4 regions of the Paenibacillus sp. FSL L8-0641 genome follow, and region 1 is predicted to be linked to each of the others. Evidence: predicted binding sites of a transcription regulator. Region 1 holds the regulator's gene; each other region holds the start of a gene.
The links. The regulator Rex, encoded in region 1, represses fermentation and respiration genes when NADH is low (regulators of the CRP and FNR family bind a similar motif). The targets are predictions, from matches to a motif close to TTGTGAAATATTTCACAA.
Positions count from the first base shown of each region.

Region 2: MKY16_RS04520 (DoxX family membrane protein) is a predicted target of Rex. The motif match lies at 1,203-1,220, and genes of this name have one in related genera.
Region 3: MKY16_RS01230 (phosphoketolase family protein) is a predicted target of Rex. The motif match lies at 2,008-2,025, and genes of this name have one in related genera.
Region 4: MKY16_RS22950 (formate/nitrite transporter family protein) is a predicted target of Rex. The motif match lies at 1,622-1,639, and genes of this name have one in related genera.

Region 1 covers NZ_JBBOUW010000001.1:3,083,367-3,086,813, reverse strand. Annotated here, with positions in the region: gene dinG (ATP-dependent DNA helicase DinG) at 1-1,570, shown strand, start outside; gene MKY16_RS13705 (redox-sensing transcriptional repressor Rex) at 1,614-2,267, shown strand; gene MKY16_RS13700 (amidohydrolase) at 2,254-3,447, shown strand, end outside.
Region 2 covers NZ_JBBOUW010000001.1:1,012,909-1,016,355, forward strand. Annotated here, with positions in the region: gene MKY16_RS04515 (hypothetical protein) at 1-364, opposite strand, end outside; gene MKY16_RS04520 (DoxX family membrane protein) at 580-1,098, opposite strand; gene MKY16_RS04525 (DUF3048 domain-containing protein) at 1,347-2,441, shown strand; gene MKY16_RS04530 (DUF47 domain-containing protein) at 2,630-3,244, shown strand; gene MKY16_RS04535 (inorganic phosphate transporter) at 3,259-3,447, shown strand, end outside.
Region 3 covers NZ_JBBOUW010000001.1:275,932-279,378, reverse strand. Annotated here, with positions in the region: gene MKY16_RS01230 (phosphoketolase family protein) at 1-1,889, opposite strand, end outside; gene MKY16_RS01225 (GntR family transcriptional regulator) at 2,184-2,906, opposite strand; gene MKY16_RS01220 (glycosyltransferase) at 3,259-3,447, shown strand, end outside.
Region 4 covers NZ_JBBOUW010000001.1:5,093,526-5,096,972, forward strand. Annotated here, with positions in the region: gene MKY16_RS22945 (molybdopterin-containing oxidoreductase family protein) at 1-342, opposite strand, end outside; gene MKY16_RS22950 (formate/nitrite transporter family protein) at 714-1,547, opposite strand; gene MKY16_RS22955 (FAD-dependent oxidoreductase) at 1,935-3,296, opposite strand.

The sequences.
Region 1 (3,447 bases):
CCATGAAGCAGGAATAGCGGATGTTGTTATTACGAATCACTCTAAGTTGTTCACAGACGTCAAAGCCAGTCATCAGTTGTTGCCGAGCTATGAACATCTGGTGATAGATGAAGCCCATCACCTGGAGGAAGTAGCTGGTAAACACCTAGGTATGCATATGAAATATTTCACACTCGTGCATACACTGACGCGACTGTTCAAAGACAGCAAGAATGGACAACTGCCTTCACTTCGTCAACAGTTGGCGAAATCGGGGCACGAGAAGTCGGCAGATTGGGCCTCAACCATTGATCAGCTGTATCCGCTCGTGTTAGAGGTGAAGGAAACTTGGGACCTGCTAAGCGACAAACTGTTTGGCATGTTGCCGGAGCGAAGTGATGCGACACCGGGTGAAACAGGACAGTTTTCTTCCCGTCTCAAACCTTCGGCCAAGCCTGCAAAGTGGGATCAGGCGGGAGCTTTGGAAAATCAGCTATATGTAACGATGAGCGAAATTTTGCGCAAGGGCGACAAGCTGATGCTGGACGTCAAGGAAGAACATGACGATTATGCGGCGGATAGCCTTATTACAGATATCACGGGTCTGCTCAAGGATTTGGCGGGGATTCGAGAAAATTTGCGCTTTTTTATCCGACTCGATGATGAAACAACCGTATACTGGCTCGAGGCGAGCGGGCAATTCCGTAGTAAATCATTGCAATTTTATGCGGTACCCGTCGATGTGAGCCGCCAGTTGAAAGAAATGTTTTTTGACAAAAAAAGAAGCATTATTCTGACTTCTGCTACCTTGTCGGTAGATAAGTCGTTTCAGTACATGATCGATCAGCTCGGCTTACAGGAGGCCGCAGATCAAGAGCGGCTGATGACTTCGCAGCTCCCGTCACCCTTTAATTACAGGGATCAGGTGTTGCTGGTTATTCCACGGGATTTCCCAAGTGTGAAGGGCAGTGTAGGAGATGCACATTTTGTAGATATGCTCGTTAGCTCTCTAGGAGCGACTGCTCAGGCGACGCGGGGGAGAATGCTCGTTCTGTTTACGTCCTATCGGATGCTCCGGCAAGTGTATGAGCCGCTCAAAGAGGCCTTAGCATCCAGCGAAATTACTGTGCTGGGACAAGGCGTGGACAGTGGAAGTCGCAGCAAGCTAACCCGCCGGTTTCAGGAAGCGAAAGCTTCTGTATTGCTGGGAACCAGCAGCTTCTGGGAAGGCGTCGATATTCCGGGGAAGGCTCTGACTTGTCTAGCCATTGTTCGCTTGCCGTTTCAACCGCCGAATCACCCGCTGCTGGAGGCAAAAAGCGAACTGCTCCAGCAGCAGAAGAAGAATCCATTTATGAAGCTGTCTGTACCGCAAGCGGTCATTCGCTTCAAACAGGGATTTGGTCGGTTGGTACGTACAGCGAACGACCACGGGGTAGTTATCGTTTATGATACGCGTGTGATTGAATCCTATTACGGAAAGCACTTTTTGTACTCGTTACCGGGACCAAAAATGGAGCATATGCCATCGGAGCAAATGGTGCCCCGCATCGCCGAATGGCTCCAATCCGCCCCGGAGACAGAGGCATAACGGACGGACATAAGTATGTTCGTTACAATTAGGGGGAGCAAGTATGAAATCAGATAAAATTTCAGAGGCTGTCGTACGGAGGTTACCCGTATATTTACGTTATCTGAATGCACTGCACAAACGGGAGGTGGCTACGGTCTCTTCTCAAGAGTTGGGACAGAGGCTAGATTTAAACCCGGCCCAAATCCGTAAAGATCTTGCTTATTTTGGAGATTTTGGTCGGAAGGGTATTGGTTATGATGTTTCTTATCTCATTGAGAAAATACGCCATATCCTGAAAATCGACCAACAAATTAATGTAGTCTTGGTCGGAGCGGGTAATCTGGGGCAAGCCCTTTCGAATTATAACGCTTATTTAAAAGACAATATGAAGATTGTGGCGGTATTTGATGCGTTTCCGGATAAGGTAGGAACCAAGATCAATACATTGGTCGTGCAACCGATGGATGAACTGGAAGCGACTGTGAAAGAAAAAAACATTCGAATCGGGATTATTACCGTACCTGATTTTGAAGCACAGCACGTGGCTGATAGGCTTATTGATAGCGGAATTGGAGCGATCCTGAACTTTGCACCGACTACTCTCAAGGCACCAGCCAACATTCGGATTCATGCCACAGACTTTACAACTGATTTGCTTAGCCTCGCTTATTATTTGGAGGACGGAAAGGAAGAAGCACAATATGACAGTGAATAAATGGATGATTAAAAACGGATCTTTTGCAGTAAATGGACCAGAAGCAGGGGTAGTCCATGGTTTTATGATTGTGGAGGATAGTCGTATTACTTATATTGGCGAAACCTTGCCTGCGGGTGAGGAAGAGACGGAAGCGATCGATGGTAAAGGGCTATTGTTTTTACCTGGTCTGATCAATACTCATGGTCATGCGGCGATGTCTCTACTGCGTGGGCATGGAGATGATTTGGCACTTCAAGTATGGCTTCAGGAAAAAATGTGGCCTATGGAAGCCAAGTTTACATCTACAGACGTGTACTGGGGTACGTCCTTGTCTGTGCTGGAAATGCTGAAAGGTGGAACAACAACCTTCCTCGATATGTACGATCATATGGATGAAGTGGCTCGTGTGGCTGAAGAGTCAGGTATTCGTGCAAGTCTGATGCGTGGAGCAATTGGACTATGTTCGGAGGAAGAACAGCGAATCAAGCTGGCAGAGGCCGTGACTTTTGCACGTAACTGGCACGGTAAAGCAGACGGGCGTATTACTACGATGATGTCTCCGCACGCGCCATATACATGTCCACCTGCGTTTATTGAAAAATTCGTACAAGCTGCGCATGATCTGGACTTGCCACTGCATACGCACATGTCTGAGACGATCGCCGAAGTGGAGCAAAACGTACGCGACTACGGTTTGCGTCCGGTTGCACACTTGGATAAGCTTGGCTTTTTCTCCCGTCCTTCGCTTGTTGCCCATGGCGTTCATTTGAACGACGAAGAAATAGCTTTACTGGCAGAACGTGGTGTAGCGGTTTCCCACAATCCTGGCAGCAACTTGAAGCTGGCAAGTGGTGTGGCAAGAGTGCCTGAATTGCTGCGTGCAGGGGTTACGGTTTCTCTCGGAACGGATGGTCCTGCCAGCAATAATAACCTGGATATGTTCGAGGAAATGCGTCTGGCAGCACTTATTCACAAGGGTGTATCCGGTGACCCTACGGCAGTTCCTGCAAGTGAAGCGCTGCGTCTGGCAACGGAATACGGTGCAAAGTCGATTGGTTTAAAAGAAGTAGGAGCGTTGGCAGCAGGCAACAAGGCTGACTTTATCGCGTTGGATCTGAATCAGGCACATTTCTTGCCGCGTACAGATCTTATTTCCCATGCGGTATACTCTGCAAGCGCCAAGGACGTGGCTCATGTG
Region 2 (3,447 bases), 2.1 Mb from region 1:
TTGTGAACGAATCACCGGGTTTATAGATTTGATTTATTTTGGTTTGAACAGAGGTCGGGTATAGGTTCTGTGCATAGGAATCCAATTGCTGGTTCTGTGCATTTTCCAGATGAAGCACCATGAGGGTAGCTTGAGAAGCTGGAATGGATTGAATATGCTTTTGCAAATAAGTGAATGCCTGAGATAGCTTGCCGGGTTGGCCTAGTAGCTGCTCGAAGGTCTTGGAGATATGTTGTACAATTTCTGCCTGAGATGTCGTAGTAGACGTCGCCGCTTTGGCTGATGCCGTATATCCCGATCCCATAGTCTGCACTGTGAAAGTTACTGCTGCGAGCATGAGATAGGCTTTGGTGATTTTTTTCATGATATAACCCTCCATTACGTTCTTTGATGTAACTGTAGTGTATAGGGTAAATGTATCGTGAGCATTCCATGTTGTATCCAACTTGTAAACGTTTGGGGAGGATAATGAATCCGATAAAAGAGTCCGAGTTAGGAGGAGCTAAAATCCTCCTTGTGAGCATAACAGCGCAAAAAAATAACCATTATCCTGGAGGATAACGGTTATTTGGGGGATGTTTAAGCTATTTTTCGACTAGGGTCCGCTGGAAAGGTATCTTTATTTTTAGCAAACAGTCCACGCAGGAAGGGCAGTACCCAACGGTCAAAGCCAATTCTTCCGGCATTTGCGCCAGCAACTACGAGGAAGATTTCAAACAGCAGGTAGATTGCATTGGTGCTTACTGTACCCGAGAACAGGAACGAGAAGTTCATAACCATGGCCATCAAAGCAGCCAGTGTAGTCAATGTACCGAGAAGCAGGCCAACCCCGACCAAGAACTCACCCAACGGGATCAGGACGTTGAACAAACCTACATTCGGCAGGGCAAAGGCTTCGAGGAACGATCCCCACCAGCCTTGTACAGCGGGATGGTCTCCACCTGTTTTAGCAATGGCCCCCGAGATAAATCCGCCTGCATCGAATCCACCTGTCAGCTTTTCAAGTCCGTGAGTCATCCATTCATAACCTAGATAAACCCGTACGACAGTCAGCAACCACATTGCGACTTTGTTCTCACGTAACCAGCTATTAAACATTCAAACCACTCCTCTTTCTTAATCTATAATGTTGGTTGTATTTCATTTTGTTGGGATGATCATCTTTGCTACACCTTTATTGTAGTAGGTTCAGTTACAGTTATTTGTGATAAAAATCACAAAGTCTGAATATTTTTAAAATTTTAATGTCTTCAGATAAGTATTCTATAGAGAGGTCATGCTTCAATCAAGACAAAAACAGGAAATAAAGCTTATAATGAGAAAAATAACGAAGTGGAGGGATGAACTTGTCCGGGCCCATTTCCCAACGAAATCATTGGTTGCGTGTGTTGGCCTCAGCTCTGTTATGCATGACGCTGATGTCTTGTTCTGCTATGTCCAATACGGGAGATACTGAACCCGTTGCCCAACCGACCAAGCAAAAAACAGAGAAGGAGGCGCTTGAACCGCCGAAGGAGCAGTCTACTCCGACATTTACAGCTCCGCTTACCGGTCTTCCAGTGGAGCAGCCAGTTTTGGAGCGACCGCTCGCTGTCATGATTAACAATGCTCCAGCAGCACGTCCGCAGGCAGGACTTAGTCAGGCAGATATGGTATATGAAGTTCTTGCAGAAGGCGGAATTACCCGTCTGGTCGCTTTTTTCCAAAGTCATGGCGGAGATGTAAAGATTGGTCCAGTCCGTAGCATTCGTCCGTATTTGATTGAGCTGGGCGAAACTTATGGTGCGTTGCCGATACACGCAGGGGGAAGCACAGATGCCTATGCGATTTTACAGCAGCAGCGGAAGGAACATTTAGATGAGATTTCAAATGGAGGGGCATACTTCTGGCGAAGCAAAGATCGTCGTCCTCCGCATAATCTATACACGGACGTGAATAGACTGCGCAAAGGAAGCGATAGTAAAGGGTATGCTACGCATACGGACGTTCCAGTAAATTCTTACCTTAAATCCGGCGAAACCCCGGTTATGGTGGACGAGACTGCAACATCTTTACAAATCCGGTTTTTGCTTAAAAGCTACCGGGTATCTTACACCTATGATCCAGCGGATCAACAATATAAGCGTTTTGTGAACGAAAAGTCACATGTGGATCAAAATAATAACCAACAGCTCTCAGCAGCCAATGTCATTGTGATGAGCACCAGGCATCGAACGTTGGATGATGTAGGCAGATTAAGTGTTGAACTGGACGGCAGCGGAGAGGCCATGGTGTTTCAACAAGGACAGTTAATACAGGCTGAGTGGCAACATACGCCAGGTGATGCGATTCGTTTTATGAAGAATGGGGTTGAAATTCCGTTAACGCCAGGTACATCCTATATACATGTGGTGCCTGCAGATACGCCACTAAAGGAACATGTAACCATAGAAGCGAATTAGAAAACGAATTACACCTTTTTAGGAAAAAATTGTCGGATAATGAGCTTATATGTCGGGCACTGTATACGTATATCATGAAATTTGCTTTTACAAACATTACAAAAACATTGATGAGTGTGATAAGATAGCAAAGGTTGTCTATTGCAGTCGAAACAGGTTGCGGATATTTTCGTAAAGGGGTAATCGTTATGAGATTGAAGAAAAAGGATATATTCTTCGAGACGTTGGAAAATATGGCAGATACGATCGTGCAAGCAGCCGATTATTTTGCCCAACATACTTCAAATCTTCAAGATGTGACTTTGTTTACAAATGAAATGAAGAAGTATGAAAATAAGTGTGATGATTACACACACACGATTATTACTGAACTGAACAAGACCTTCATTACGCCGTTGGAACGCGACGACATCATGGAACTGACAACAACCATGGATGATGTGTTGGACGGTCTTGAAGCGACGGCTTCCCGTTTTTATATGTACAACATTACGGAGCCGGACGAGTATATTGTGCAGTTCGCTGATATTTTGCGTCAATCAGCTTACGAAATTCAGAAAGCTGTACATTTGCTTTCGCAGAAAAAATTGCTGGCCATTCGTGAATACACTATTCGTCTGAATGATTTGGAAAATCAGGGGGATGAATTGTTGCGTATTTGCATCAAAAACCTGTTTGCAACTGTAACTGACCCTATTGAACTGATTAAACGCAAAGAATTGTACGAACGCCTTGAAACGACAACGGATTCATGCGAGGATGTTGCAAATATGCTGGAATCCATCATTATGCGTAACTCGTAAGGGAGTCCTTTTACATGGATACAAGTTTACTGGTATTAGGTATTGTTATTTTTCTTGCTCTGGCATTTGATTTTATTAATGGTTTTCATGATACGGCGAACGCGATTGCAACTTCGGTATCGACCCGTGCATTGACCCCGCGACGTGCGATTATTATGGCTGCGGTCATGAACTTTCTCGGGGCAATATTGTTTACAGGGGTT
Region 3 (3,447 bases), 2.8 Mb from region 1:
GCAATGACAAGATCAGGTTCTCCACCTTGATCTGTACTTGCCCAGTCAATGATCTTCAACCCTTTATCCACCAATTCCTTCGCTTCATCAGCAGTAAACCATTGTGGACGTGGGTGTTTGGACGAAACAATCAAATTGATCTTTTGACGGTCGTTTAAAATGGTGTCGAAAACAGCCAACAAGGAATTGGCATCCGCTGGCAGATACTCCCGAATAAATTCCGGTTTTTTATCAGCCAAATGACCCAACAAACCTGGATCTTGGTGTGTATACCCATTATGATCCTGTTGGAACACCGTTGAAGTTGCTACGACATTCAATGATGGGATATCTGCACGCCATCCTTGATCCGTTGCTTTACGCAGCCACTTAAAGTGTTGGGTGATCATTGAGTCAACCACACGCAGGAAAGCTTCGTAACTTGCAAAGAAACCATGACGACCAGTTAACACATAACCTTCCAGCAATCCTTCAGCCTGGTGTTCGGATAATTGGGAGTCAATTACGCGGCCATAGGACGACAAAAATTCATCATTAGGTTCAATAATTTGGTCCATCCATTGGCGTTTGGTTACTTCAAAAACAGGAGCCAAGCGATTAGACATTGTTTCATCCGGTCCGAAGATTCTGAAATTACGATTTTCTTCATTTAAGACAACCACATCTTTAACGTATTTCCCTAAAACCGACATATCTTGCGCAATCACTTTACCAGGTACGGAATTATCCAGCGCATAGTTACGGAAATCCGGTAACTTCAAGTCTTTAATGAGGTTACCCGCATTCGCAACAGGGTTCATTCCCATACGTTTATCGCCTGTAGGCAGAATTTCAGCAAGCTCAGAGTTTAAACGACCGTTTTCGTCGAACAATTCCTCTGGTCTGTAGCTATTCAACCATTCTAACAAAGCAGGTGCGTGCTGCATATTTTTTTGATCAACCGGAATTGGAACCTGATGGGCACGGAATGAATTTGTATTCGGCACGTTGTCCCATTCCTTTGGACCCGTCCAGCCTTTAGGTGAACGGAATACAATCATCGGCCACGCTGGACGAGTAAGATCATTATTTTCACGCGCATTCTTTTGAATAGCTTCAATTTTCTCGATGGCCGTATCCAATACTTTCGCCATTTCTGGATGCATGTGATCCGGATTTTCACCTTCAACAAAGAATGGCTCCCAGCCCAAACCTTTAAAGTATGAGGTCAATTCTTCTTTCGATTGACGAGACATAATCGTTGGGTTACTAATCTTAAAGCCATTCAAGTGCAAGATTGGCAGCACTGCACCATCCGTGATCGGGTTGATAAATCTGTTAGAGAACCACGAAGCGGCTAGTGGACCCGTTTCAGCTTCGCCATCACCAATAACAACAGCCGAAATCAGATCAGGATTATCCAGAATGGCACCTACACCATGAGAAAGGGAGTAGCCTAATTCTCCACCTTCATGGATAGATCCAGGTGTTTCAGGAGCAGCATGTGAAGCAATACCGCCAGGGAAAGAGAATTGTTTGAACAATTTCTTCATACCTGGGATATCTTGCGTAATTTGCGGATAGATTTCGGTGTAACTTCCATCCAGATATGAATTTGAAACCATAACCTGACCGCCGTGACCAGGGCCCTCAATGTAAAGCATGTTCAAATCATATTTATTAATAACACGATTTAGATGTGCATAAATAAAGTTTTGTCCTGGAATTGTGCCCCAGTGTCCAATAGGCTTAACCTTCACATCTGAATCTTTTAAAGGCTCTCTCAACAAAGGATTATCTTTTAAATAAAGCTGACCTACCGAAATGTAGTTCGTTGCACGCCAATATGCATCAAGTTTTTCTAAATATGTTTTAGATGAATAATCTGCTAACACGGGTGATAATGACATGGTGTCCACTCCCTAAGTAGTATTGTTTGTAATTTATTTCCGGAAATTTCATCTACATGTACATCATAACGCCGCGCCGATTAAATTCAACCTTTTTCACAAGTGATACGGTCCAATTTTGTGAAATTTTGAACATACTATGAAATATAAATTAAAAAGACAGTAAAAAAGCTCTTACATTAAAATATATAGAAGTATAAACCAATAAAATTTGTAATAAACGTTGCAATCGCAGGCTCCAATCCTTTTCTCAAAATTATAAAAAAAAGACCGGAGAATTCTCCAGTCTTATCATTAGTGAACCGATACAAAGGTATTAAATTTTAAATATTTGTAATGAAATCGCATATGAGAAAACTCAAATGGCGTACCGTTATCTAAAAAGAACACACCTTCCATAATACCTACAGGCTCATTTTCATTTAAATGTAGCAGCTTTTGATCATTCTCTTGGGACGGTTCTGCAAAAATGGATAAAAAAGATTTGGTGACGGCCAAGTTCCGCGAGTCTTCCAAATAATTAAAAATGGACCCCTCGATAATAGTCTGATTTAAATTCTGAACAATTTTAATAGGGATATAGCCTGTTTCAATCATAAAAGGATCATCATCAAACAAACGTAAGCGGACAATTTTGTATACAAAATCATGAGTCTCCAAGAACAAATCGCGCTGTAATTCTTCTGTTGGCGGAATGACCTCAAAACTCAGTACTTTGATTTTTGGCTTTTTACCATGCATTTGAAAATTATCAGTGACTCCTAGATTAGAGCCTTCGTAGTTAAAGATAGATTCATTTCTTATGTATAATGGATTAATAAATGTCCCGGAACCTTGTTTTTTAAAAATAATTCCGACATTCTCCATTTTAGTCAGAGCACGTTTAATTGAACTACGACTAACCTGGTAAGTCTCACTAAGACTACGTTCATCTGGCAATCTCATATCTGCAAACTTTCCAGCAAAGATTTTCATCTTGAGATCGTCAATAATTTGCTTATAGACAAATTGTGTCATATAGTACTCCTCTTTCAGGTCTTCTATAACTCCATATAGTTTACCATAACTTGCCCATTTCATCTCATGTTTGTTTCTGTATGCTGAGTGGGCTTTCAGCGGATAGGAAACGCCCGCGCTTTTACTTTACATCTCTATGCATAATACCATGATTATACATACATAACACCACTGAACGTACCTGCAAATTAGCAGAAAATACAGAACTCCCACCTTAACTTCCGCGATAAGACCAAGCCTGTTTCGAACCTTGAGGGATGTTTGACTAGACCAGGCTAAAATCCTTGAATACATTGTTATTATTTATCTTGTTCATACGTTCACTAATAAAAATGGTGGGGGGGAGATCATATTGGCTATCCGCTACAGCGTCATCATTCCAACCTATAATCGAGTCCAGCAATTGTTGCTTACACTCGCTTCATTTGAGACACAAACCTATCCAAAGCAACTATTCGAAGTCATTGTAGCTGATGACGGTTCTACAGACGGAACGAGAGAAATGGTCGAAGACTTCAAAGCATCCTATCCTCTTATCTAT
Region 4 (3,447 bases), 2.0 Mb from region 1:
AATGGTATTGACCGCCTCCTCCCAGCTAATTCGTTCAAACCTCCCTTCTCCTTTGGGGCCTATACGCTTCAACGGATAGAGCACCCGATCAGGATCATATACCCGCTCCGTCATATTGCGAACTTTGTTACAAATAGCCCCTTTGGTAATGGGATGATCTGGGTTTCCAGTCACCTTGATTATCTTTCCTTTTTCCTTGTGAAGCAGGAGCCCACACGTATCCGGGCAATCTAACGGGCATACAGCCGGAAAAATACCGTCCTGCTGCTCCGTCATCCGCTGTCCCCCTTGTAAGTCTTGTTGAAGCGTGGCCTCACGAGGCGCGCTATTGCGATGATCCATAGTGTTGATGCTCCTTTCCGTTACCGTTTCCAAAAATTACACTGATCTTATCATATCCACAGCTTTGGCCTATGGCAAGAGAAGGATTTTCCCACACAGCCGCTCTCCAAAATATTAAAAAAATCCGTCTGCTGCATAGAGCAAAACGGATTTTTTAAGAATTATAATTTTTTTCAACATCCTGTTTCATCATATCTTACTGAGGGTAAAAAAGATCAAGGCATCATGGACGAGAGCACACTCATCCTCCATGCCAAATCATGGACCACTCCCAAAAAAATCCGCCATGACAGGTTTCGTTCCCCCGGGCCTGTCATGGCGGATTTGCTTTGTTCATTGCTGTTTAAAGTACTGTGATTAGGTAGGATCAATCAACGGATTGGATGTGCAACCGAAGAAGTAGTTGGAGATTCATTCACTGGATGTGCGTTGGCTTGAGGCTTTTTCAGATAGGCCAACCAGTAGGCTCCAGCCACAAACAGGCTACCTCCTACCAAATTCCCCAGCCAGACCGGAATGAAGTTCATAACATAATCTGCCCATGAAAAGTGGCCTGCAAAAATAGCCGCCGGAATGAGAAACATATTGGCAACAACGTGCTGAAATCCAATAGCCACAAAGGCCATGGTCGGGAACCAAATCCCCATAATTTTGCCGCCAATGGAGTCTGTGCTATATGCCAACCATACAGCCAGTGCTACGAGCCAGTTACATCCTATACCCGATATAAAAGACTGCAAAAAGCTTTCGTGTAGCTTATGTCCTGCCATATCCACCACTTTGTCCAGATAAGGGCCCGTTTCTGTCAAACCCAGCACATGCCCAAAGAAAAATGCAACGAATAACGCACCTGCAAAATTACTGAGCGTAATAATCGCCAAATTACGAAACATGACTCCTGTCTTAATCCGTCCTGCCCATCTCGCCAAAGGGACCGCCATCATATTGCCGGTCAGCAATTCTCCGCCTGCGATCAAAACTAATACCAGACCAATAGGGAACACCGCAGCTCCAATAAAGGTGGCAATGCTTCCCCATTCTTTAGGCGCACTTGCAATAACACGTATATCCAGCAAAAACCCGAGTGCAATAAATGCACCTGCCAAAAATCCCAGTACCACCGCCACAGTCCACGGGTTGTTCGCCTTGGCCACTCCTGTTTCCACCGTCTTTTCAGCAATTTGCCCCGGTTTATAGCTCGCCATATATCCCCGCTCCTTTAATATCTATTCACTAAAATATTCTTCTTTCATATTTTATTTAAAATCAGTGATTAAGTTTGTGAAAAAAATCACTTTCGTAACTATAAAAAAAACAGCCCCTGAAAAAAGGACTGTTTTTCTGTATTATTACATCTACTGCGCTACTACGCGCTTTACATTTAATTGTATTCTTCCTTTTCAACTGCTCTTAAGAACCAAAGAACTCCACCGAGGCCTATCAGCGCCACGACTACAAGAAAAAGGATATAAAACAAACCCATAAGCTACTTCCCCCCTGATCCTTATGCTACTCTATATTGTACTATAAGGATTCATCCGTACGCCTCAGATTGTTGACAAACTTATGAACAATGTCACAGACAAATCTAATTATACAGTAACTGGGTTCCGTTCGGATATTGTAGGCAAAGCTTGTAAACCTGCCGCGTTCAAGAAATTCCAAGGCTTGTTATAATGCGGCTGGAAGAAGAAATCGACAAAGGCCAACTGGTCAATAGTCATATGGTTTTGAATGGCTACGGATAGCGTGTTAATGGATTGCGTCAAATCCACCTTCGACATAATTTGAGCACCCAGAATTCTTCGCGTCTCCTGCTCATATACCACTTTCAGTAACACTTTTTCGGAGGTTGGCATAAATTCAGGTCGGTAGCTGTCCTCAATGGTTACAGCTTCTACAGTCATGCCTTCGTCTGTTGCCGCAGCTTCCGTCATGCCTGTTCCTGCGATATTGTCTTCGTAAATTTTGATACCCGAAGTTCCTTGGGTTCCCATGTAGGCAATGGTTGGTTGCACCAGATTACGTGCCACCAGCGTACCCATACGAACTGCGTTGGTTGCCAAAGGGATATAAGCCGTTTTGCCGGTCGGATTATAGCGAATTGCACAACTGTCGCCTGCTGCAAACACGTCCGGGCAACTACTTTGCATATAGTTATCCACAATGATCGCACCGTTAGGCAACATATCTACCTGACCTTTGAGCAGATCCGTTTGAGGTCGGAAACCGATGCAGAGAATAACAAGCTCTGTTTCATATTCTCCTTTAGAGGTCACGACTTTACTTACCTTACCGTTCGTACCCTCAAAACGACTCACCGTCTCGCCAAGTACCAGCTTAATGCCATGTTCCTTCAGGGAACTTTCAATCCGGTCTGTATACTCATGGTCCAAATACTTATTCAATATACGATCAGCACTGTCGATCAGCGTTACATTTTTACCATTCATTTGGAAAGCTTCTACCAATTCAACACCAATGTATCCAGCTCCCACGACTGTAATGTTCTGTACGTGCTGGGCTTTCTCAATGATATCATTGGAATGATTATAGTTTTTACAGAGCAAGATATGATCAAGTTCAATGCCTTCCAGCTTTGGAATAATGGGCCATGATCCCGTGGTCACAATTAGTTTATCAAATGTGTCTGTAAATTCCTCACCTGTTTGGAGATTACGGGCATGCAGCGACTTGCCAGCCGTATTCACACTCGTTACCTCATGAAGCATCTTGGTCACTACACCCAAGTCAGACAGTTGATCTGGAGACGAATAAAACAGGCCGTGCGGATCTTTGACGACACCACCTACGTACAGCGCAATACCACAAGATAAAAATGAAATATTATCATTACGCTCGTAAACGGTAATTTCTGCATCTGGATAACATTTAGCTGTGTTAACGATAGCTGCTGTGCCTGCGTGTGTACATCCGATAACTGCTACTTTCATGTTGAATTCCTCCTTGGTGTGTGGGCATAAACTGTATAATAATTGTGAATAGTTTCACGTAAACAGCTCGTTAGTGTTTGTGATTTATTTCACTTCATGCGCTTATTATAGTGTGATATTTTTCACATTACAATAGCTTTTTGTGATATTC